DNA from 3 places in the Halomonas sp. HG01 genome. Region 3 is predicted to be linked to each of the others. Evidence: predicted binding sites of a transcription regulator. Region 3 holds the regulator's gene; each other region holds the start of a gene.
What was found. Region 3 encodes FliA, which starts transcription of late flagellar genes. Its sites were predicted from a motif close to CTAAAGTTNNNNNNNNNNCNGCCGATA; they were not measured.
Positions count from the first base shown of each region.

Region 1 (6,769 bases), 1.3 Mb from region 3:
AGGCCTTGAAGGCGTCGAGATCCGCATAGACGGCGACGAAGGCCTCTCCGCGGGCCAGGCGCGCAGCCAGCGTATCGTGGATCGCCTCGTTGCCGGGCAGCCCGGTGAGAGGGTTGGCCTGGCGCGCCGCACGCACCTGGAGGGCGGTGATCTCGCGCAGCAGGTCGACGATCTGCCCCAGGCCGCGATAGCGGCCGTCATCGTCGACCACCACGAAGTCGTCGCGGCTGCCCTTGGCGGATTCGGTGACGCGCCGGCTCAGCGCCTCCAGCGGCATCGAGGCCTCGGCCACCAGCATGCGGCGATCCATCAGCTCGTCGATGGCCCGCCGGGCATGCAGCGAGTGGCTGAAGGGGTTGGCGAACACGCCCAGGAACTCGTGCTGGCGCACCACGCCCACCGGCCGGTCACCATCGTCGAGCACCGCCAGGCAGCGCAGCTCCGGGTCAAGACGGAAGCGTTCCACCACCTCGGGCACCCGGGTGCCCTGACGAACCGGCGCCAGATGCCGGCACAGCATGGCGGCGGTGGTGCCGAAGGAACCGGAGACCTCACGTCGCGCCGGCAGTGAAGGCTCGAGCCGGGTCGGCGGCTTCGCCGACGGGCGGGCGAAGTGATAGCCCTGCATCAGCGTGCAGTTCATCTCCCACAGGCAGCGCTGCTCACCCTCGGTCTCGATGCCCTCGGCGATGACCTGGCAACCGAGGCTCCGCGACACCTCGAGCAACGAGGTCAGGAACTGGCGCTTGCCCGGATCGTGATCGATACCCTGGGCGAAGTGGCGATCGATCTTGACGAAGTCGGGGCGCAGCTCCGCCCAGTGGCGCAGGCTCGAATAGCCGGCGCCCAGGTCGTCCAGCGCCACCTGGAAGCCCATGCGCCGGTAATGGTCGACGGCCTGACGCATCAGCGCATAGTCGTGGATCGGCAGGTGCTCGGTCAGCTCGATCACCACCCGCTCCGGCGACAGCCCCACGCCGTCCAGGTAGGCACGGGTCAGGCCCTCGCGGAAGTCTCGCTCGAGCAGCGAAGCCGGCATGACGTTGAGAAACAGCCGTCCGGGCAGCCCGCATCGCGCGAAGGCCTCGATGGCCCGACGGCGGCAAAGCAGATCCAGCTCCAGCAGGCGTCCTGTCTCCCGAGCGCAGTCGAACAGCGCCACCGGCGAGTGCAGCGGCGACCCCGCGGGGCCGCGTGCCAGCGCCTCGTAGCCGAAGATCCCCTGGCAGCCGGCATCGACGATGGGCTGGAACAGCGGCGTGATCGCGCCCTCGTCGAGTATCCGCGCCAGCTCGTCGACCTGTTCGGCCGTCACCCGGTGTTCTGACACCGCCGCTGAAACGTCGTGGTCATCCTGCATGCAATGCCCCCTCAGGCCGGCATGGCCTCCAGTGCGCGAGGGTCGGACGAGGCCGGCTCCGTCGCGTCGTCCTCGGGCGTCGGCGCCTCCGCCGTCGCCAGGGTGAAGCCTGCCGTGAAGCCCCGCATGCGTTCGGCCTCTTCCTCCAGGGTCGCGGCGGTCCGCTCGGCGCGCTCGACCATGTCGCGGTTGCGCTGGGTCACGCTGCCCATCTGGTGCATGGCCTGATTGACCTGCTCGAGGCCCTGGCGCTGTTCGTCGGAGGCGTGGGCAATCTGGTCGACCCGTTCACTGACGCCCTGGATGGCGGCGACGATGCCGGTCATGTCCTCGCCGGCCCGGCGCGACAGGCCGTTGCCGCGCTCCACGCTGCTGCGCGAGGCCTCGATCAGATCGCGAATCTCGCGGGCGGCGCCCGCCGAGCGCGAGGCCAGCGAGCGCACCTCGCCGGCCACCACGGCGAAGCCGCGGCCATGTTCGCCGGCTCGCGCCGCCTCCACCGAAGCGTTGAGCGCCAGCAGATTGGTCTGGAAGGCGATGTCGTCGATCATGCCGACGATCTCGCCGATCCGCTGCGAGCGGGCATGGATATCATCCATGGTGGCGACGAAATCGGCCACCACCTCGCCGCCCTGGCGGGCCTTGCCGGTGGCCTGCTCGGCCAGCCGGTTGGCCTCGCCCACATGGGTGGCGTTGTCGGCCACCGAGGCGGTCATCTCGTCCAGGCTGGCGGTGGTCTGCTCCAGGGCGGCGGCCTGCTGCCGGGTCCGCGAGGCCAGCTCCTGGTTGCCTTCGCTCATGTCGCCGGCACCGTCCAGCACCCGGTCGCTGCCGTGGCGCACCCGTGCCACGGTGGTGGCGAGCGCCCGGCGCATGCCGTCGAGCTCGCGATACAGCTGGCCGATCTCGTTGTTGCTGCGCGCCTCCACCAGGGTGGCCAGGTCGCCGTCGGCGATGCGCCGGAAATGCGCGATCATCCGCGACAGCGGCCGGAGCACGTTGGCCCGCACGCCCCAGATCACCACCAGCACGATGGCCAGGGCGCCGCCCAACGCCGCCAGCAGCGCCAGGTTCAGCCAGCCGGCCACCGCCGAGAAGCGCTCGGCCAGACCGTCCCCACGCTCGACGGCACCGGCGAAGAAGGCATCGGCGCCGTCCATGAAGGCCTGGCTCATGTCGCTGACCCGGGACTGGCCGGAATCGTAGCCGCCCGCGTCCCCCTCCTGCAGCAGCATGAGCTGCAGCGAGAGCCCGGTACTGAACAGCGACTGGAAGCGTGAGGCCAGCGCCTCGCGGGCCTCCTGTTGCGACTCGGCCACTGGCAGCGCCTGGAAGCGCTCGAAGGCCGCCTTGGCCTGATCCATGTGGCGCTCGGCCTGTTCGAGGATGGGCCCCGGGCGGTCGAAGGAAGGCACCCGCACCAGGTGAGCGGCGCGATCCATCGCCACCTGGGCGCGCAGGGTGGCGATGTAGGCGCGGTTCAGTGCCCGGGACTGGGCGACCTGGACGTCGCGCAGCGTGTCGAAGGCACTGCGGCCGTGGTGGTTGGCGTAGAGGCCGAGGGCTCCGGTACCGAGGATGATCGCGGTGAAGGCGATCAGCACCAGGAACCAGCTGAATCGGATGGTCATTCGATCGAGGAGGCGCATCGGAAAACCTGTCGCTGATGAAGGGGCGGGCACCGGGCCCGCAGGAAGGCATGCCCGGCGTTATATCAGCGATTTATGACATTAAGATTTCGTCGACTTCTTCCATGAATGGCAGCGAAACAAAAGGCATCTCACGCTATCGCTGCCATTCAAGATATCTCGTCCGCAGCCGATAACTCGCTCCGTGTCCAACCCTCATGCTCAACGAGAGACCCTTATCGAGAAGGAGCGTCTTCCATGTCAGATGCCGTTAACGAGATCAGCGCGAGTCGCACGACCCAAACCCCCGACGGCAGCACGCCGCGCCGCCGGGTGGAGCAGGTCCTGGCCGGCTGGCTGCCGCCCGAGGAAACCGCCGCCACAGGATCGGTGAACCAGGGCGAGCTGGTCGCACCGGTGCAGCGGATCAATGAGGTGATGCGCCCCTACGGGGTGGAATTCGAGCTCAGCGAGACCACCTCGCGAGTGGTCACTCGCCTGGTGGACCGGGACACCCGCGAACTGATTCGCCAGATCCCTGCCGAGGAGGTGATGCGCGTCGCCGAGCATCTGGAGGAACTTCAGGGCAGGCTGATCGATCTGGAGGCCTGATCGAGCGCGATCAGACCTGCATGTTCATGATGTCCTTATAGGCCGTCACCAGGCGGTTGCGGACCTGGAGCCCCATTTCCGAGGCGACGCTGGCCTTCTGCATGTCGACCATGACGTCGTTGAGCTCGACGCCCGGCTCGCCGGCCTGGAAGGCCTTGGCCGAGTCGGCGGCCTGGAGCTTGAGCTCGTTGATGCGCTGGATCGAGGACTGAAGCTCGCCGGCAAAGCCGCCGTTGCCCACGGCGGTGTCGAGCTGCTGCCCCTTGGCGGCCTCACCGCCGGCCTGGGTGGCCAGCGACTGCATCTGGGCGAGTGCCGAGGCGAGAGCGGGTGAACTCATCGGGAACCCCTGTGATGGACATGGTGATCGATGGAAGCCAAGGCTAGCAGCGCGCCCTTGGCCACCATGCCGGCAATTGACGCGCAAAACTCGGGTTTTTCATACCTTTGGCGTGACACCCCCTGCGGATAATGGCCGTCATCACAGTTCCGCCCCGGACGGGCGGCGAATCGCGACGGACGGGAACGCAGTCGATGCCTTCATCTAGAGCCCAGGGTCCAGGCGTCATCTCCGACGGGAGGCCCGCATGAGCAGTGGCGCCTCCGCCACCGGCGGCCAACAGGCCCAGACCTCTCCCTTCGCGCAGCTGTCCCGGCAGCTGCGCGGCAGCCCCCTGATCGCCCTGCTGATCGTCGGCGCGGCCGTGGTCGCCATCGCGGTGGCGCTGCTGCTGTGGGCGCGCAGCCCAGACTATCGGGTGCTGTTCAGCAACCTCAGCGAAGCCGACGGCGGCAGCATCATCAGCGAGCTCGACAGCCGCGGCATCCCCTACGAGTTCAGCGCCGGCGGCCAGGCGCTGATGGTGCCCGGCGACCGGGTCCACAGCCTGCGCCTGCAGCTGGCCGAACAGGGCCTGCCACGCGGCGGCAACGTCGGCCTCGAGCTGATGGAGAACCAGGCCTTCGGCATCAGCCAGTTCGCCGAGCAGGTCAACTACCAGCGCGGTCTCGAAGGCGAGCTCGCCCGCTCCATGGAATCGCTCGGCCCGGTGGCCGGCGCGCGGGTACACCTGGCGCTGGCCAAGGACTCGGTCTTCGTGCGCCAGCGCGAGCCGGCCAAGGCCTCGGTGGTGCTCAACCTGCAGCCCGGCCGCACCCTCGGCGAGGGCCAGGTGGCCTCCATCGTGCATCTGGTCGCCAGCAGCGTCCCCGACCTGGCCGCCGATGCGGTCACGGTGGTCGACCAGAGCGGCCGACTGCTCTCCACGCCCGATGGCGGCGGCTCGGGGCTCGACGGCACCCAGCTCGACTACGTCGCCGAAGTGGAACGCGCCTACCAGCGCCGCATCGAGACCATCCTGGCGCCGATCCTCGGCCGCGGTAACGTCAAGGCCCAGGTCACCGCCCAGGTCGACTTCTCCCGACGCGAGGAGACCTCCGAACGCTACGGCCCCAACCAGCCGCCCAACGAGGCCGCGGTGCGCAGCCGCCAGACCAGCCTCAACGTCAACGGCAACGGCGATCTGGCCCAGGGCATTCCCGGTGCGCTCAGCAACACGCCCCCCGGCGCGGCCCCCTCCCCGATCGATGCCCAGGGCGAGGACGCCGAGCAGGACCAGGCAAACGACGAAGAGGGCGGCACGACGACCGAGCAGCGCCTGAGTCGTGATGACGTCATCAACTATGAGGTCGATCGCCAGGTCTCCCACGTCCAGCATCGCCGCGGCGGGGTCGAACGCCTCTCCGCCGCCGTGGTGGTCAACTATCGCGAACGCCTCGACGAGGACACCGGCGAGCTCGTTCCCGCGCCGCTCGACGAACAGGAGATGGCGCAGATCGAGCGTCTGGTACGCCAGGCCATGGGCTACTCCGACGCCCGCGGCGACCAGGTCGCGGTGGTCAACAGCGCCTTCGCCGCCGGGGACGACGCGGCCAGCGAGCCGGCCTGGTGGCAGCGCAGCGACGTCCAGCAGCTGGCCTTCGCCCTGGGCCGCTACCTGCTGGTGGGCATCGCCCTGCTGCTGCTCTATCTGCTGATCCTGCGGCCCTTCATCCGCCGTTACACCGAACAGCCCGCCCCGGCCAGCCTGCCGGCATCGCCCGGCTTCCAGGCCCGCGTGGGCGGCGACGAGGACGACGAGCACGACCGCGCGGCCGACGAGGATCACGACGATGAAGCGGCGAACGAAGAGAGCCCGGCCTCGCGGCGTCGCAAGCGTCGCGCCACGACCTACGAAGCCAACCTCAATGATCTGCGCGAGATGGCCCAGGAGGACCCGAGCATGGTGGCCATGATCGTTCGCGGCTGGATGAACAAACATGACGAGTAATGCGATGACCGGCCTGCGCCGCAGCGCCATCCTGCTGCTGGCCCTCGACGAGGACAGCGCCGCCGAGGTCTTCAAGCACATGTCCAACAAGGAGGTGCAGGCGCTGAGCATGGAGATGGCCACCATGAGCCAGGTCTCCCACGAGGAAATGCGCCAGGTGCTGCAGGACTTCAGCAACGAGACCGAGGAATTCATCGCGCTGAACCTCAACTCCAGCGACCATATCCGCTCGGTGCTGACCAAGGCGCTGGGCAGCGAGCGCGCCTCGAGCCTGATCGAGGACGTCATGGAGAGCGCCGGCAACAACTCCGGCATCGACGCGCTCAACCTGATGGAAGCCTCGATGGTGGCCGAGCTGATCCGCGACGAGCACCCGCAGATCATCGCCACGATCCTGATCCACCTGGAGCGGCACCAGGCCTCGGACGTGCTGGAAGCGTTCGACGACAAGCTGCGCAACGACGTGGTGCTGCGCATCGCCACCTTCAGCGGCGTGCAGCCGGCGGCGCTGCAGGAGCTCACCGAGGTACTCACCGGCATGCTCGACGGCCAGAACCTCAAGCGCAGTAAGATGGGCGGTGCCCGCACCGCGGCCGAGATCCTCAACCTGATGAACAGCAACCAGGAAGAAGCCGCCATCGAGACCGTTCGCTCGCACAGCGAGGACCTGGCGCAGAAGATCATCGACGAGATGTTCCTGTTCGAGAACATGGTCGACCTCGACGACCGCAGCATCCAGATGGTGCTCAAGGAGATCGATACCAACTCGCTGGTGGTCGCGCTCAAGGGCTCGCCCGAGACGCTCATGGACAAGTTCCTGCGCAACATGTCCCAGCGCG
Region 1 covers NZ_CP022134.1:3,378,075-3,384,843, forward strand. Annotated here, with positions in the region: gene UN84_RS16005 (bifunctional diguanylate cyclase/phosphodiesterase) at 1-1,360, opposite strand, end outside; gene UN84_RS16010 (methyl-accepting chemotaxis protein) at 1,372-2,991, opposite strand; gene UN84_RS16015 (flagellar protein FlaG) at 3,247-3,600, shown strand; gene fliE (flagellar hook-basal body complex protein FliE) at 3,611-3,940, opposite strand; gene fliF (flagellar basal-body MS-ring/collar protein FliF) at 4,188-5,930, shown strand; gene fliG (flagellar motor switch protein FliG) at 5,920-6,769, shown strand, end outside.
Region 1: the regulator FliA is predicted to act here: its motif matches at 3,158-3,184, upstream of UN84_RS16015 (flagellar protein FlaG).

Region 2 (6,769 bases), 1.3 Mb from region 3:
CAGCTCGCTGACCCAGGACGGCTATACCTCCGGCGCCCTGGTGGGCATCACCATCCAGGACGACGGCACCGTGATGCGCAACTACGCCAACGAGCAGTCGGTGCCGGCCGGGCAGATCGCCCTGGCCAACTTCCGCAACCCGGAAGGGCTAGAGGCGGTGGGTGACAACGCCTGGTCGGCCACCGCGAGCTCCGGTCAGGAGCTGCTCGGCGAGCCAGGCACCGGGGTGCTCGGCAGCGTCCAGTCCAGCGCCATCGAGACCTCCAACGTGGACCTGGCCAGCGAGCTGGTCGACATGATCGTCACCCAGCGGGCCTACCAGGCCAATTCCCAGACCATCTCCACCCAGGACGAGGTCCTGCAGGCCGCCATCAACCTGAGCCGCTAAGCCCGGGAGGCTGAGTCATGGATCGCATCCTCTATACCGCCATGAGCGGCGCGCGCCAGAGCATGGAGCAGCAGGCGGTGGTCAGCCACAACCTGGCCAACGCCTCGACCACCGGCTTTCGCGCCCAGCTGCATGCGATGCGCGCGGTGCCGGTGGAGGGCGACGGGCGCCTGGACACTCGCGCCTCGGTGGCGGCATCCACGCCGGGCGCCGATACCTCGTCCGGCCCGATGACCCGCACCGGCCGCACCCTGGACGTGGCGATGAAGGGCGATGCCTGGCTCGCCGTCCAGGCCCCCGACGGCACCGAGGCCTACACCCGCCGCGGCGACCTCCAGGTCGATGGCGACGGTCTGCTGCGCAGCGCCGGCCATCCGGTGATCGGCGAGGGCGGCCCCGTCCAGGTGCCCCTGGGCGCGCAGGTCTCGCTGGGCGCCGACGGCACGATCAGTGCCATCGCCCCCGGCCAGGGGCCCGACGCCCTGGTGCCGGTGGGTCGCCTCAAGCTGGCCACGCCGGGGCCCGATGGGTTGGAGCGCGGCGTCGATGGCCTCTTCCGCGCCCCCGGCCAGGACGGCCAGCCCGGCCTGCTGCCGGCGGATGACGATGCCAAGCTGATCAGCGGTGCGCTCGAGGGCAGCAACGTCAATCCGGTGGAGAGCATGGTGTCGATGATCGACGTGGCGCGCCGTTACGAGATGCAGACCAAGGTCATGAGCACCGCCGACGAGAACGATCAGCGGGCCAACAGCCTGCTCTCGCTGAGCTGAGCCGAACGAACATGAGGGAACCAGAATGATCAAGTCACTATGGACGGCCAAGACCGGCCTGGAGGCCCAGCAGACCAAGCTGGACGTCATCTCCAACAACCTGGCCAACGTCAACACCAACGGCTTCAAGCAGTCTCGGGCGGTGTTCGAGGACCTGCTGTATCAGAACCTGCGCCAGCCCGGTGCCCAGACCAACGCCCAGGATCGGCTGCCGTCGGGCATGCAGGTCGGTACCGGCGTGCGTCCGGTGGCCACCGAGCGCCTGCACACCCAGGGCGGGCTCGAGCAGACCGGCAACAGCCGTGACCTGGCCATCGAGGGCCGGGGCTTCTTCCAGGTGATGATGCCGGACGGCACCACCGCCTACACCCGTGACGGCAGCTTCCAGCTGGACCAGAACGGCCAGATGGTCACCGCCAACGGCTATCCACTGGAGCCGGGTATCGTCATCCCGCCGAACGCCCTGTCGGTGAACATCGGCGAGGACGGCATCGTGTCGGTCAAGGTGCCGGGCGACAGCGAGCTTCAGGAAGTCGGCCAGGTCACCCTCTCCACCTTCGTTAATCCCACCGGGCTGGAGAGCCTCGGCGGCAATCTGTATGCCGAGACCACCGCCTCCGGGCCGCGCACCGAGGATATTCCCGGCATGAACGGCACCGGCAGCATCATGCAGAACTACGTCGAGACCTCCAACGTCAGCGTGGTCAAGGAAATGGTCAGCATGATCCAGACTCAGCGTGCCTACGAGATCAACAGCAAGGCCGTGCAGACCAGCGACGAGATGCTCTCGCGCCTGGCCCAGCTGTGAGGCGAGTGATGGACCGGAGGGCGAGGGCATGAGCGGGATGATTCCGGGTGGTGCATGGCGCTGGCTGCTGGTCGTGGCACTGGCGGTGCTGGGGGGCTGTGCGCAGATTCCCCACGCCTCGGTGGTCGGCGAGCAGGAGCGGATCGAGATTCCGGAGCGGCCGATGGCGCGCGCCAACGGGGCCATCTACCAGCCGCGCAGCGGTTATCAGCCGCTGTTCGAGGATCGTCGTCCGCGGATGATCGGCGACATCCTGACCATCGTGCTGGACGAACAGGTCAGCGCCAGCAAGAACGCCCGCTCGAACGCCGACCGCAACGGCTCGTCCAGCCTCGAGCTGGCCCAGCTGCCGGATGCCCTCGATACCCTGGCGGAGTACGGCTTCGATGTCTCCGGGGAGAGCGACTTCCAGGGCGGCGGTGGCTCCCAGGCCAACAACTCCTTCACCGGCACCATCACCGTGACCGTGATCGACGTGCTGGGCAACGGCAACCTGCGGGTGCGCGGCGAGAAGCAGATCGCCATCAACCAGGGCACCGAGTTCATCCGCTTCGGCGGGGTGGTCAATCCCCGCGACATCACCGGCGAGAACACCGTGCCCTCGACCTCGGTGGCCGACGCCCGCATCGAGTACGTCGGCGACGGCTACATCAACGAGGCGCAGCACATGGGCTGGCTGCAGCGCTTCTTCCTCAACGTCTCGCCCTTCTAGGAGAGTGGCATGATGACCGGCACTCGACGCGCGCTGGGCGCACTTCCGCGGCTGGCCTCCGGGCTGGCCTTCGTGGCGATGATCCTGTTGGCACTGCCGGCCCAGGCCGAGCGACTGCGAGAGCTGGCCAGCTTCGCCGGCGTGCGCGACAACGCCCTGGTCGGCTACGGCCTGGTGGTCGGCCTCGACGGCACCGGCGACCGCACCACCCAGGCGCCCTTCACCGGCCAGAGCCTGACCAACATGCTCTCCCAGCTCGGCATCACCGTGCCGGCGGGCACCAACATGCAGCTGCGCAACGTGGCGGCGGTGATGGTCACGGCCGAGATGCCGGCCTTCGCCCGCCCCGGGCAGAACCTCGACGTGGTGGTGTCCTCGGTGGGCAACGCCGACAGCCTGCGCGGCGGCACCCTGCTGATGACCCCGCTGAAGGGCGCCGACGGCAGCGTCTACGCCCTGGCCCAGGGCAACCTGCTGGTCGGTGGTGCGGGGGCAGCGGCCGGCGGTTCCAGCGTGCAGGTCAACCAGCAGGGCGGGGGGCGCATCGCCAACGGCGCCACCGTGGAGCGCGAGGTGCCCCTCGACCTGGGCGCCAACGGCGGACTGCTCGAGCTGCAGCTCCAGACCGACGACTTCGGCACCGCCCAGCGGGCGGTCAGCGCCATCAACCAGGAGTTCGGTCGTGTCGTGGCCTCGGCCCGCAACGCCCGGGTGATCGCCCTGGACGGCCCGCTCGATCCCAACGCGCGGGTCAATTTCATGGCCCGGGTCGAGAACGTCCAGGTCACGCCCACCGAGGAGCCGGCCCGCGTGGTACTCAACTCGCGGACCGGGTCGGTGGTGCTCAACGGCCAGGTGACCCTGCGCCGGGCAGCGGTGGCCCAGGGCAACCTGTCGATCGTCATCGACAGCGACGTGGACGTCAGCCAGCCGAACCCGTTCGGCAACGGCCAGACCGTGGTGACCCAGGATGCCGAGATCAGCATCCAGCAGCAGCCCGGCACCCTCAAGGTCGTCGAGGGCGCGGACCTGATGGAGGTGGTCGACGCGCTCAACTCCCTGGGTGCCACGCCCAACGACCTGATGTCGATCCTCGAGGCCCTCAAGGAAGCGGGCTCGCTGCGCGCCGAACTGGAGATCATCTGATGAGCCTGGATGCTCCCGACACCGCCCGCGGCCAGTTCGCCCTGGACATCCAGGGCCTGGAGCGCCTCAAGCACAATGATTCCGGCGAGGGCCTGAAGGGCGCCGCCCAGCAGTTCGAGGCCCTGTTCGTGCAGATGATGGTCAAGAGCATGCGCGAGGCGGTGCCGACCTCGGGGCTGCTCCAGAGCCAGGCCGGCGACATGTATCAGGAGATGCTCGACAAGCAGTGGTCGCAGAGCGTGGCCGAGCGTGGCCTGGGGCTGGCCGACCAGCTGGTGGCCCAGCTCGAGGGCTCGGTCGGCGGGCGCGATGCCTCGGCCTCGAGTCACCGCAACATCGAGGCGCTGATCGCCGGGATTCCCCGCGGCACGCCGCGCCCGCTGACCGATGCGCTGATGGCCGAGCCGGACACTGGCGCGCGGGCCGAGGGTGACGCGTCATCGGCGCCGACCTCCTTCCTCGAGGCGCTTCAGACCGGCGTGGATGAGCCGGCGTCCGCCGTGGCGGATCCGGCCGCGATGGCGGACCGGCCCGAGCACGTTCAGGCCTTCCTGGCCAGGCTCGCCGGCCCGGCCCGTGAGGCCAGCCGCGAGAGCGGCGTGCCGGCCGAGTTGATCCTCGCCCAGGCGGCGCTGGAGACCGGCTGGGGGCGGCGCGAGATTCCCACCGCCGACGGCGGCAACAGCCATAACCTGTTCGGCATCAAGGCCGGCAGCCGCTGGCAGGGCGAGACCACCGAGATCCTGACCCATGAGGTGATCGACGGCCGTCGCCAGGCGGTGCGCGATCGCTTCCGCGTCTATGACTCCTTCCAGGCAGCGTTCGCCGACTACGCCCGTCTGATCGGCGACAATCCTCGCTATGCCGGCGTCAGTTCGGCCGCGACGCCCGACCAGGCGGCCCGGGCCCTGCAGCGCGGCGGTTATGCCACCGACCCGGCCTATGCCGACAAGCTGATCGCGGTCATGGACACCCTGGGGCCACTGCCCGAGGGCCAGCGACTGGCGTCACGCTGATCGGCATTTTCCCGGGGGCTTTCAGTCCCCGGCTCAAGGACATTCGGCCTCAAGTCCGGCCCGCCGCGGCCGATAGCCAGAGAATCGGCAAAAGGGAACATCTGTCATGAGCATCTTCTCCACCGGCCTCAGCGGCCTCAACGCCGCCCAGAACGCCCTGGCGTCCACCAGCAACAACATCAGCAACGTCTACACGCCCGGCTACAACCGCGAGGTGACCGTGCTGGGGGAGAGCGGCACGGGCACGGGCGGGGTGCAGGTCAATGATATCCAGCGCCAGTTCAACCGCTATGTCGCCGACCAGCTGAATGACGCCACCAGCAAGACCAGCGCGCTGGAAACCTACGGCACCCAGGTGGAGCAGATCGACAACCTGCTGGCCGACGAGGCCGCCGGGCTCTCGCCGCTGATGCAGGACTTCTTCTCCTCGATGGAGGACCTGGCCAGCGCACCCTCCGACCCGGCCGCCCGCCAGGGCGTGCTCGGCTCGGCGGATACCCTGAGCGCCCAGTTCCGCTCCTTCGACGGCTACCTCCAGGACATGCAGAACGGCATCAACGGCCAGATCGAGGACGAGGTCACCCAGATCAACAACACCACCGAGCAGCTGGGCTCGATCAACCGCGAGATCGCTCTGGCACGTGCCAAGCAGGGCGAGGCGCCCAATGCGCTGCTCAACCAGCGCGACCAGCTGGTCCACGAGCTCAGCGAGCGCATGGACCTGCGGCTCAACATCCAGGACGGCAAGTCCTACAACGTCAGCCTGCCCAATGGCCAGCCGTTGGTGATGGGCGATCGCAGCTTCAAGCTGGAAGCCATGGCCTCGCCGGAAGATCCTCAGCGCACCGTGGTCGGCTATCCGGACTCCAGCGGCAACGTCCGAGCCCTGGACAAGGACGCCATCAGCGGCGGGACTCTGGGCGGGCTGATGGACTTCCGAGCCGAGACCCTGGACAAGACCCAGAACCAGATCGGCCAGATGGCGGTCTCGCTGGCGGTGGCGGTCAACCGACAGCATGCCGAAGGCATCGACCTGAACGGCGACGCGGGCGGCGAGTTCTTCAGTATCGGTGAGCCGCGAGCCTTCTCGGCCGAGCGCAACACGGGCACCGCCGAGATCGCCGGGGCGGCCTTCGATGCCGACAGCATCGATCAGCTCAAGGCCACCGACTATACGGTGCGCGTCACCGACGCCGCGGCGCCGGCCTTCGAGGTGGTGCGCGAGGACACCGGGGCCGTACTGGAGGCCGCCGACGTCGACTATGCCGGCGGCGAGCTGAGCTTCGGCGGCCTGACCCTGAGCTTCGACGATCCTGCCGGCCTGGCCGACAACGATCGCTTCGTGGTCCAGCCGGTTCGTCGTGCCGCGGGTGGCCTGGAGAGCGCCATCGGCGATACCGACAGGATCGCCGCGGCCGGTCCGGGGGGCGGCTCTGGGAACAACGAGAACGCCCTGGCCCTGCAGGATCTTCAGCAGAAGAGCGTGGTGGGCGGTTCGGCCTCGCTGAGCGAGGCCTATGCCTCCCTGGTCAGCGACGTCGGCAACCGGACCAATATCGTCCAGGTCAATCTGGAGGCCCAGCAGGGGCTCAGCCAGCAGCTGGAGGCCGTCCAGCAGTCCGAGTCCGGGGTCAACCTGGATGAAGAGGCGGCCAACCTGATCCGTTACCAGCAGTACTACCAGGCCAACGCCAAGGTCATCGATACCGCCACCTCGGTGCTCGACACCGTGCTCGGTCTGCGCGGTTGATAGGGAGAGTCTCACGAGATGCGCATCAGTACCCTCACCATCTTCAATCAGAGCGTCGGCTCGCTCAATCAGCAGCAGGCCAAGTTCAACGACGTCAGCCAGCAGATCGCCAGCGGTCGCCGGGTGACGAGCCCGTCCGACGATCCCCAGGCGGCCGCTCGGGCCGTGGGCGTCAGTCA
Region 2 covers NZ_CP022134.1:3,394,560-3,401,328, reverse strand. Annotated here, with positions in the region: gene UN84_RS16125 (flagellar hook protein FlgE) at 1-388, shown strand, start outside; gene UN84_RS16120 (flagellar basal body rod protein FlgF) at 406-1,158, shown strand; gene flgG (flagellar basal-body rod protein FlgG) at 1,184-1,966, shown strand; gene UN84_RS16110 (flagellar basal body L-ring protein FlgH) at 2,004-2,678, shown strand; gene UN84_RS16105 (flagellar basal body P-ring protein FlgI) at 2,757-3,824, shown strand; gene flgJ (flagellar assembly peptidoglycan hydrolase FlgJ) at 3,824-4,840, shown strand; gene flgK (flagellar hook-associated protein FlgK) at 4,947-6,590, shown strand; gene flgL (flagellar hook-associated protein FlgL) at 6,609-6,769, shown strand, end outside.
Region 2: the regulator FliA is predicted to act here: its motif matches at 4,889-4,915, upstream of flgK (flagellar hook-associated protein FlgK).

Region 3 (6,769 bases):
TTGGGCGGATGGCCGCCCACCTGCAGCAGGGCCAGCACCAGGGAGGTGAACTCGTGACCCATGGGAATGCCGGCGAACACTACCCCAGTGGGCTCGCCGTCGCGGTGCAGGGCGAAGGACGGCACGCGCCGGTCGCTGCCCTCGGTGGACAGGGTGATCTTGTCGGAAAGGCCCGCGATCTGCTCGAGAAGAGCGTGCAGTTCCTTGGACTTGTCGCCGTCATCCAGGGTGGCGACCAGCTCAAAGGGTTGCGTGACCTTGCCAAGGTAGGCTTTCAGCTGTTGCTTCAGAGAGTCGTCCAACATAACGGCGGCAATCCTTGATGATATGTGACTCGCAGACACGACTTCCCCGTGCGGGTCGCGAAGCCTCGCGCCCGGGAGCGTGTCAGGAAAAACCGGAATCGGGCCCCGCCGGGACGTCGTCCCGATCTCGCTTGCGCGACTGGTTGGGCGATCGAGGCGCAGCGCCTCGGCGGGGTAACGGGGAGCGGGAAAATCCCGCCGGTCAGCGATCCAATAAAGGATGCGCAGATTTATGTCGCGAGCGATGAGAGACTGGCCGCCGCCGGAGCACAGCTCCCGGAGTGTAGCCCGCACATGAGAGGGCGACCGGGCCGGCGTGCCGGCACCGCCGGCGGTCAGGATATCGAGCGCAGCAATAAATCGGCGTGTCCTTAGATCTTGCCGACCAGGTCCAGGGACGGCGCCAGGGTCTCTTCGCCTTCTTCCCACTTGGCCGGGCAGACCTCGTTGGGGTTGGCGCGAACGTACTGGGCGGCCTTGACCTTGCGCAGCAGCTCTTCGGCGTTACGGCCGATGTTGCCGGCGTTCAGCTCGATGATCTGGATCTTGCCGTCCGGATCGACGACGAAGGTGCCACGGTCGGCGATGCCGGCTTCCTCGATCAGTACCTCGAAGTTGCGCGACACGACGTGGGTCGGGTCGGCCAGCATCGGGTACTGGAGCTTGCCGATGGTCTCGGAGCTGTCGTGCCAGGCCTTGTGGGTGAAGTGGGTGTCGGTGGACACGCCGTAGATCTCGACGCCCAGCGCCTTGAAGGCCTCGTAGTTGTCCTGCAGGTCACCCAGCTCGGTCGGGCAGACGAAGGTGAAGTCGGCCGGATAGAAGAAGAAGATGCTCCACTGGCCCTTCAAGCTCTCTTCGCTGACCTCGACGAAATCGCCGTTGTGATAGGCGGTGGCGTTGAACGGTTTGACTTCGGTGTTGAGCAGGGACATCGCGTCGCTCCTGTTTGAGTGCGTGTGTGGGGAAGACGCGATCAGAATACCCAGCCCCCTCTCATTGGTTAAATTGAATAGGGCGATGCTGACGATAGCCAAGAGCTAATCGATGCTTCTCGCTCCGCCTGCGTTCGCCTCAGGCGCCGGGCTCGGGCTCCTGCCAAACCAGCTCGACACGGCGATTGGCGGCGCGCCCCGCGGCATCGTCGTTGGCGGCCAGGGGCCGGGTGTCGGCGTAGCCGATGGCCCGCAGGCTGTCCCGCGCCACGCCTTCCTCGGCCAGCGCGCGCACCACGGCGCTGGCGCGCCCGGTGGACAGCTCCCAGTTGGAGGGGAAGCGCGAGGTGGCGATCGGCAGGCTGTCGGTGTGGCCCTCCACCGATATCTCGCCGCCGAGGTCGACCAGCCGCTCGGCGAGGTGCGAAAGCACCTGCCGGCCGCCCTCGGTGACCCGGGCGCGGCCGCTGTCGAACAGCAGCCGGTCCTCGATGCGCAGGGTCAGCCCCTGGTGGGTGCGCTCGACGCTGACGCCGTCCATGCCGAGCCCCTGGAAGCGCGGCTGCAGCCCGGCATGGCGCGGTCGGAGCCCCTCGCCCACCGCCAGCGCGGCCCGCATGGCCGGCGCGGCGATCTCACTTTTCTCGCTTTCCCCCTCCCCCGTGGCCAGGCTGCTCATGGAGAGCAGCAGCACGAACAGGGTGATCAGCAGGGTCAGGACGTCGAGATAGCTCATCAGCCAGCTCTCGCCTTCCTCGCCGCCCTGCCCGGGCGGCGCCAGCGCCTGGCGGGTATCGTGGTCAAGCACGCTGCCCGGCCTCCTCGCCGCTGGGAACGCCGCCCTTCGCCGGGTCACGGATCTCGTCGTGATAGTTGGCGACGAAGGAGTTCAGAGTCTCCTCGATGAAGGAGGGCAGACGCCGCTTGGTAATCAGCGAGATGCCCTCGAGAACCATGTTCATGGCGATCAGGCGCTCCTCGGTGCGCCGCTCGAGCTTCACCGCGATGGGCTTGAACACCAGGTTGGCCAGCAGGATGCCGTAGAAGGTAGTGAGCAGCGCTACCGCCATGCGTGGGCCGATGACGTTCAGGTCGCCGGCCTCCATCACCTCGAGCATGTTCACCAGCCCCACCAGGGTGCCGATCATGCCGAAGGCCGGGGCATAGGTGGCCATGGTGCGAAAGATCTGCGCCTCGGCGTGCTCGCGGGCCTTGAGCCGGGCGATGCGCCAGCGCAGCAGGTCGAAGATCTCCTCCTCCTTGGTGTTGGCGATGACCAGCTGGATACCGGTGCGGAGAAAGGGATTGCGGGCCTGCTCCAGGGCCGACTCCACGGCCCGCACGTCGCCCTTGAACCACAGCCGCGACATGTCCACCAGCTCCTTGATGTCGTCACGGATGTAGGTGTTCTCGCGGCGAAAGACGATGCCCACCAGGCGCACCACCCGCACCACCTCCTTGAGCGGATAGCTGATGAAGGTCGCGGCCAGGGTACCGGCGAGCACGATGGCAAGGCCCGGCAGATTGACGAAGCTCTGCGGCGACTCGGCGGTGAACAGCAGGACGCTCGCCAGCATCACGATGCTGGCCAGGATCCCGATCAGGGTGGACGGGTTCATGGGGGACTCCCTGTCGCGTTTCGACGATTAAGTGGATGACGTTCGTGGCCCGAGATACGGGCCGATGAGCGCCGGGGACAGGCCGATGCGAGGGGTTTTTGCCATGGATGGCAAAAGTAGCGCCCAGGGAAGGGTTCACAGCGCCCTCGCAGCGGTCTGGCGCCGGGAAAGCTCATTGCCTCCGAGCCCTGTCGCCATCCGGTGGATGGTTATCGGCCTCGACCGGCCAAGCTTGATGCGGTTAGTTGTCGCGCAGCTTCCCGCGCAGTCGCCCCACGGCCTGGCTGTGCAGCTGACAGACCCGGGACTCGGTGACGCCGAGCACGGCGCCGATCTCCTTGAGATTGAGCTCTTCCTGGTAGTAGAGCGCCATCAGCAGCTTCTCGCGCTCCGGCAGCGCCTCGATCGCCTCCACCAGCTGGGTGCGCTGCTGGTGGTCGATCAGCCGGGCGAAGGGCGTCTCGGCGACGCCGTCCTCCAGCAGCCGGCCCTCGCCGCCCTCGGCCATCAGCTCCTCGAAGGGCAGCAGCTGGCCGCTGTTGGTGTCGCTGAGCAGCCGGCGATAGCTCTCGAGGTCCATCTCCAGGGCCGCGGCGATCTCGGTCTCCTCGGCCGGGCGCCCCAGCTCCTGCTCGAGCCGGCGGGCGGCCTCGTCGGCGGCCCGGGCGTTGCGCCGCACGCTGCGCGGCAGCCAGTCGCGGCTGCGCAGCTCGTCGAGCATGGCGCCGCGGATGCGCTGGCTGGCGAAGGTGGCGAAGCTCGCGCCCTGGGACGAATCGAAACGCCCCAGCGCCTCCAGCAGGCCCACGGTGCCGGCCTGGATCAGGTCGTCCAGCTCGATGCTCGCCGGCAGACGCACCTGCAGCGCCAGCGCCTGACGGCGCACCAGCGGCAGGTAGTCATCCAGCAGCGCGTCCTGTTCGATCTTGCCTTGTGCTGTGTACATGGCTCAGCCTCGCCTCTCTGCTCTCACGGGCCTTGGGCCTTACTGAAAGTTCACGATCACCTGCAGCCTCTCGACCGCCAGCGGGGCCTGCCCCGGCAGCGGCGAGAAGCGAAAACTCAGCGGCTCGCCGGCGGGCAGTCCCGCCAGGGCCGTGCTGCGCCCGCGTGGGGCCGGCAGCGTCACGCAGCCGGCCGGATGGCAGAGCCGCGCGTGCCCGCCCTGGCCGGGCGGCGTACGGAAGCGCCAGCGCACCTCGCGGATGCGGCCCTCGGTGCCGGCGGGCGGCGTCAGCGCCTCGCTGGCGGTCTCCCGACCGACGATCGCGGCACGCACCGAGGGCGCCTCGGCCACCCAGCTGCCGGCGGCGTGGGCCGTCGGGACGAAACCGGCGAGGGCGGCGAGCGCCCCGAGCATCAGGCGGCGCCTCATGCCAGCACCAGCAGGTCGATGCCGAAGTAATGCCCAGCGGCCTGGCGCAGGTTGTCGAGCAGCCCGCGGCGCGGCATCCCCGGCGGATGCACGGCGATCAGGCGCCGCGGCCCGCCGCCTTCCGCCAGCCGGCCGAGCACGCCCAGTGCGCGGCGAAAGGCCTCGCCGTCGGCGCCCACCCACAGCGCCCAGCGCGGCTGCTCTTGAGCCAGCACGGCCAGATGCGGGCTCGAGATGGCCACGGGTACCACCTTCCAGCGCCGCGGGTCGCCGACCCAGCGCCGTCCTCGCTCGGCCCAGTGATCGAGCAGCGCGGTCACTCGCTCGGCCTGTTCCGGCGCGGTGCTCGGCAGCCCCACCACCACCAGGGTGGTCGGCGATGTCTCGACGCCTGCCGCCTCGCGCCGCGATGCCTCCGTGCCCGATGTCACGGAGGGCGCCGGCTCGGACGCGGGGTCGCTTCCGGCCTCGGCGGCCGGGCGATCGAGGCTGGCCGCCCAGGCGCGCAGCCCCGCGGCCTGATCGCCGGCCATCACCGCAGCCCCTCCAGGCCGGCGGCGCCGACGTGGCGAATGGCATCCCGCGCCGTCAGCAGCTGCAGCAGCGCCTCCAGCAGGGCGCCCTCGCGGCGACGGCGACGGCCGCCCAGCAGCGCCAGCAGATCGCCGCGCAGCTCCTCCGCCTCGTCATCGGAGGACTGGTCGAGGTGGCCCGCCGCAGCGGCCAGCCCGGCGGCCAGCAGCTGGCGCAGCTCGCGATCGGTCTCCGCCGGCAGCAGCGCCGGCAGGCGCTCCCAGGCGCGGCGCGCCTGGCGCGGCAGAGCCTCGCCGTGGAGCTGGCCGATCAGCAGCGGCAGCACGTCGGCGCCGGCCGGCAGCGGGGTCAGCCACTGGCGCCGCGCCAGCACGCGGCCGCTTTCCGGGTCCACCAGGCTGGCGAACCAGGCGGTCATGGCACAGGAGGCCACAGGCCCGCGGCGACCGCCGGGGCCGGCCTCCACCGCCAGGCGCGCGAAGCGCACGCGCACGGTCTGGCCGCGGAAGCGCGCATCCCGGGTCTCGGCGGCCTCGGCCAGCGGCTCGAGGCTCGACAGCGAGCGGCGCTCGCCGTCGTGGACCACGCGCTGGGCGGGGCGCACCTGGCACAGCCAGGGCGCGCGGGTCTCGTCCAGCCATAGCCAGGTGTCGGCGTCGGGCAGGCCGGGCAGCAGATGCACGGCCACGCCCTGCCGCTCCCGGGCCTGACCGAGCCGCGCCGGCCAGCCCGCCGGCTGGCGATGCTGCAGGTCGGGCAGCACCACCCAGCCGCCGCGGTCGTCGATGCCCAGATCGGGCATCGCCCAGTCGGCGCCGGGCAGCGAGCGGCGCGCCGCCCACAGCATGCCGGCCCGCTGCGGCGGCGCGTCCAGCAGGCGCGAGAGGTGATCCTCCTGCAGGCAGGCGGGCAGCGCGCTCAGGTCCCAGCCAGCCTCGAGGCTGGCGAAGCCGGTCAGCCGGCGACGCAGCGTGGCGAGCAGGGCGCCGAGGCGGCGGCCCTGGCCGAGCAGCGCGTCGGCGTCGGGGCGAGCGCTCTTCACGCTGGCCGCGGGCAGGTCATCGCCGGGGCGCGCCGCCGCCAGGGCAGCCTCGACCAGCGGCGCGGCCTCGGCCGGCGCCAGGTCCTCCGGCACCCGCTGGCCGGTGGAGACATAGCGCAGCCGCAGGCCGTGGCGAATCAGGGTGTCCAGGGCCGGGCCCAGCTGGCCGGCCTCGTCCTGCTTGGTCAGCAGGCAGTCGTCGAGGGCCACGCCCGCGGCCCGCGCGGCCTGACGATAGTGAGTGACCACTTCCTCCAGCGTGCCCGGCTGGCTGGCGGCGTTGAGCACCAGCAGCATGCGCACCCGCTCGGCGCCGCCCTGCAGCTGGGACGCCTGGGCGATGATGCGGCGGTCGCGCTGGCTCATGCCCACGGTGTCGATGATGATCCAGCGCCGGCCGGCAAGCTCGGCCAGCAGCGCGTCCATGGACTGCTCGGGCGACAGCGCGTGCAGCGGCACCCCGAGCAGCTCGGCGTAGATGCGCAGCTGCTCGTGGGCGCCGACGCGGAAGCCGTCGGTGGTGACCAGGGCGACATGCTCGGCGCCGTGGCGCTGCACGCAGCGCGCGGCCAGCTTGGCGGTGGTGGTGGTCTTGCCGACCCCGGTGGGACCGACCAGCGCCAGGATGCCGGGCGTGTCGAGGAAGGTCTCGGGATCGATGCCCACCGGCAGGCGACCGGCCAGGCGGCGGCTCAGCCAGGCCTGGGCCGCGGCGGGCTCGGCCTCGGCGCCGGCCAGCTCGGCCGGCAGGCCCTGGAGCAGCTCGTCGATCACCACGCGGCCGAAGCCGGCATCGCGCAGGGTCTCGGCCAGCGTCTCGCGACCCGCGGACGACGATGTCGTCGGGGCGGCGGGCGACGCGGCCCCCCGGGCCAGCAGCGCGCGCATGTCCTGCATCTCGCGCAGCAGCCGCTCGCTCATGGCCTCCAGGCCGCCGCTGTCGGGCGCCGCGGATGTGG
Region 3 covers NZ_CP022134.1:2,114,893-2,121,661, forward strand. Annotated here, with positions in the region: gene ahpF (alkyl hydroperoxide reductase subunit F) at 1-305, opposite strand, end outside; gene ahpC (alkyl hydroperoxide reductase subunit C) at 677-1,240, opposite strand; gene UN84_RS10015 (OmpA/MotB family protein) at 1,380-2,048, opposite strand; gene UN84_RS10020 (motility protein A) at 2,041-2,859, opposite strand; gene UN84_RS10025 (RNA polymerase sigma factor FliA) at 3,101-3,805, opposite strand; gene UN84_RS10030 (flagellar protein FlhE) at 3,845-4,234, opposite strand; gene UN84_RS10035 (hypothetical protein) at 4,231-4,767, opposite strand; gene flhF (flagellar biosynthesis protein FlhF) at 4,767-6,769, opposite strand, start outside.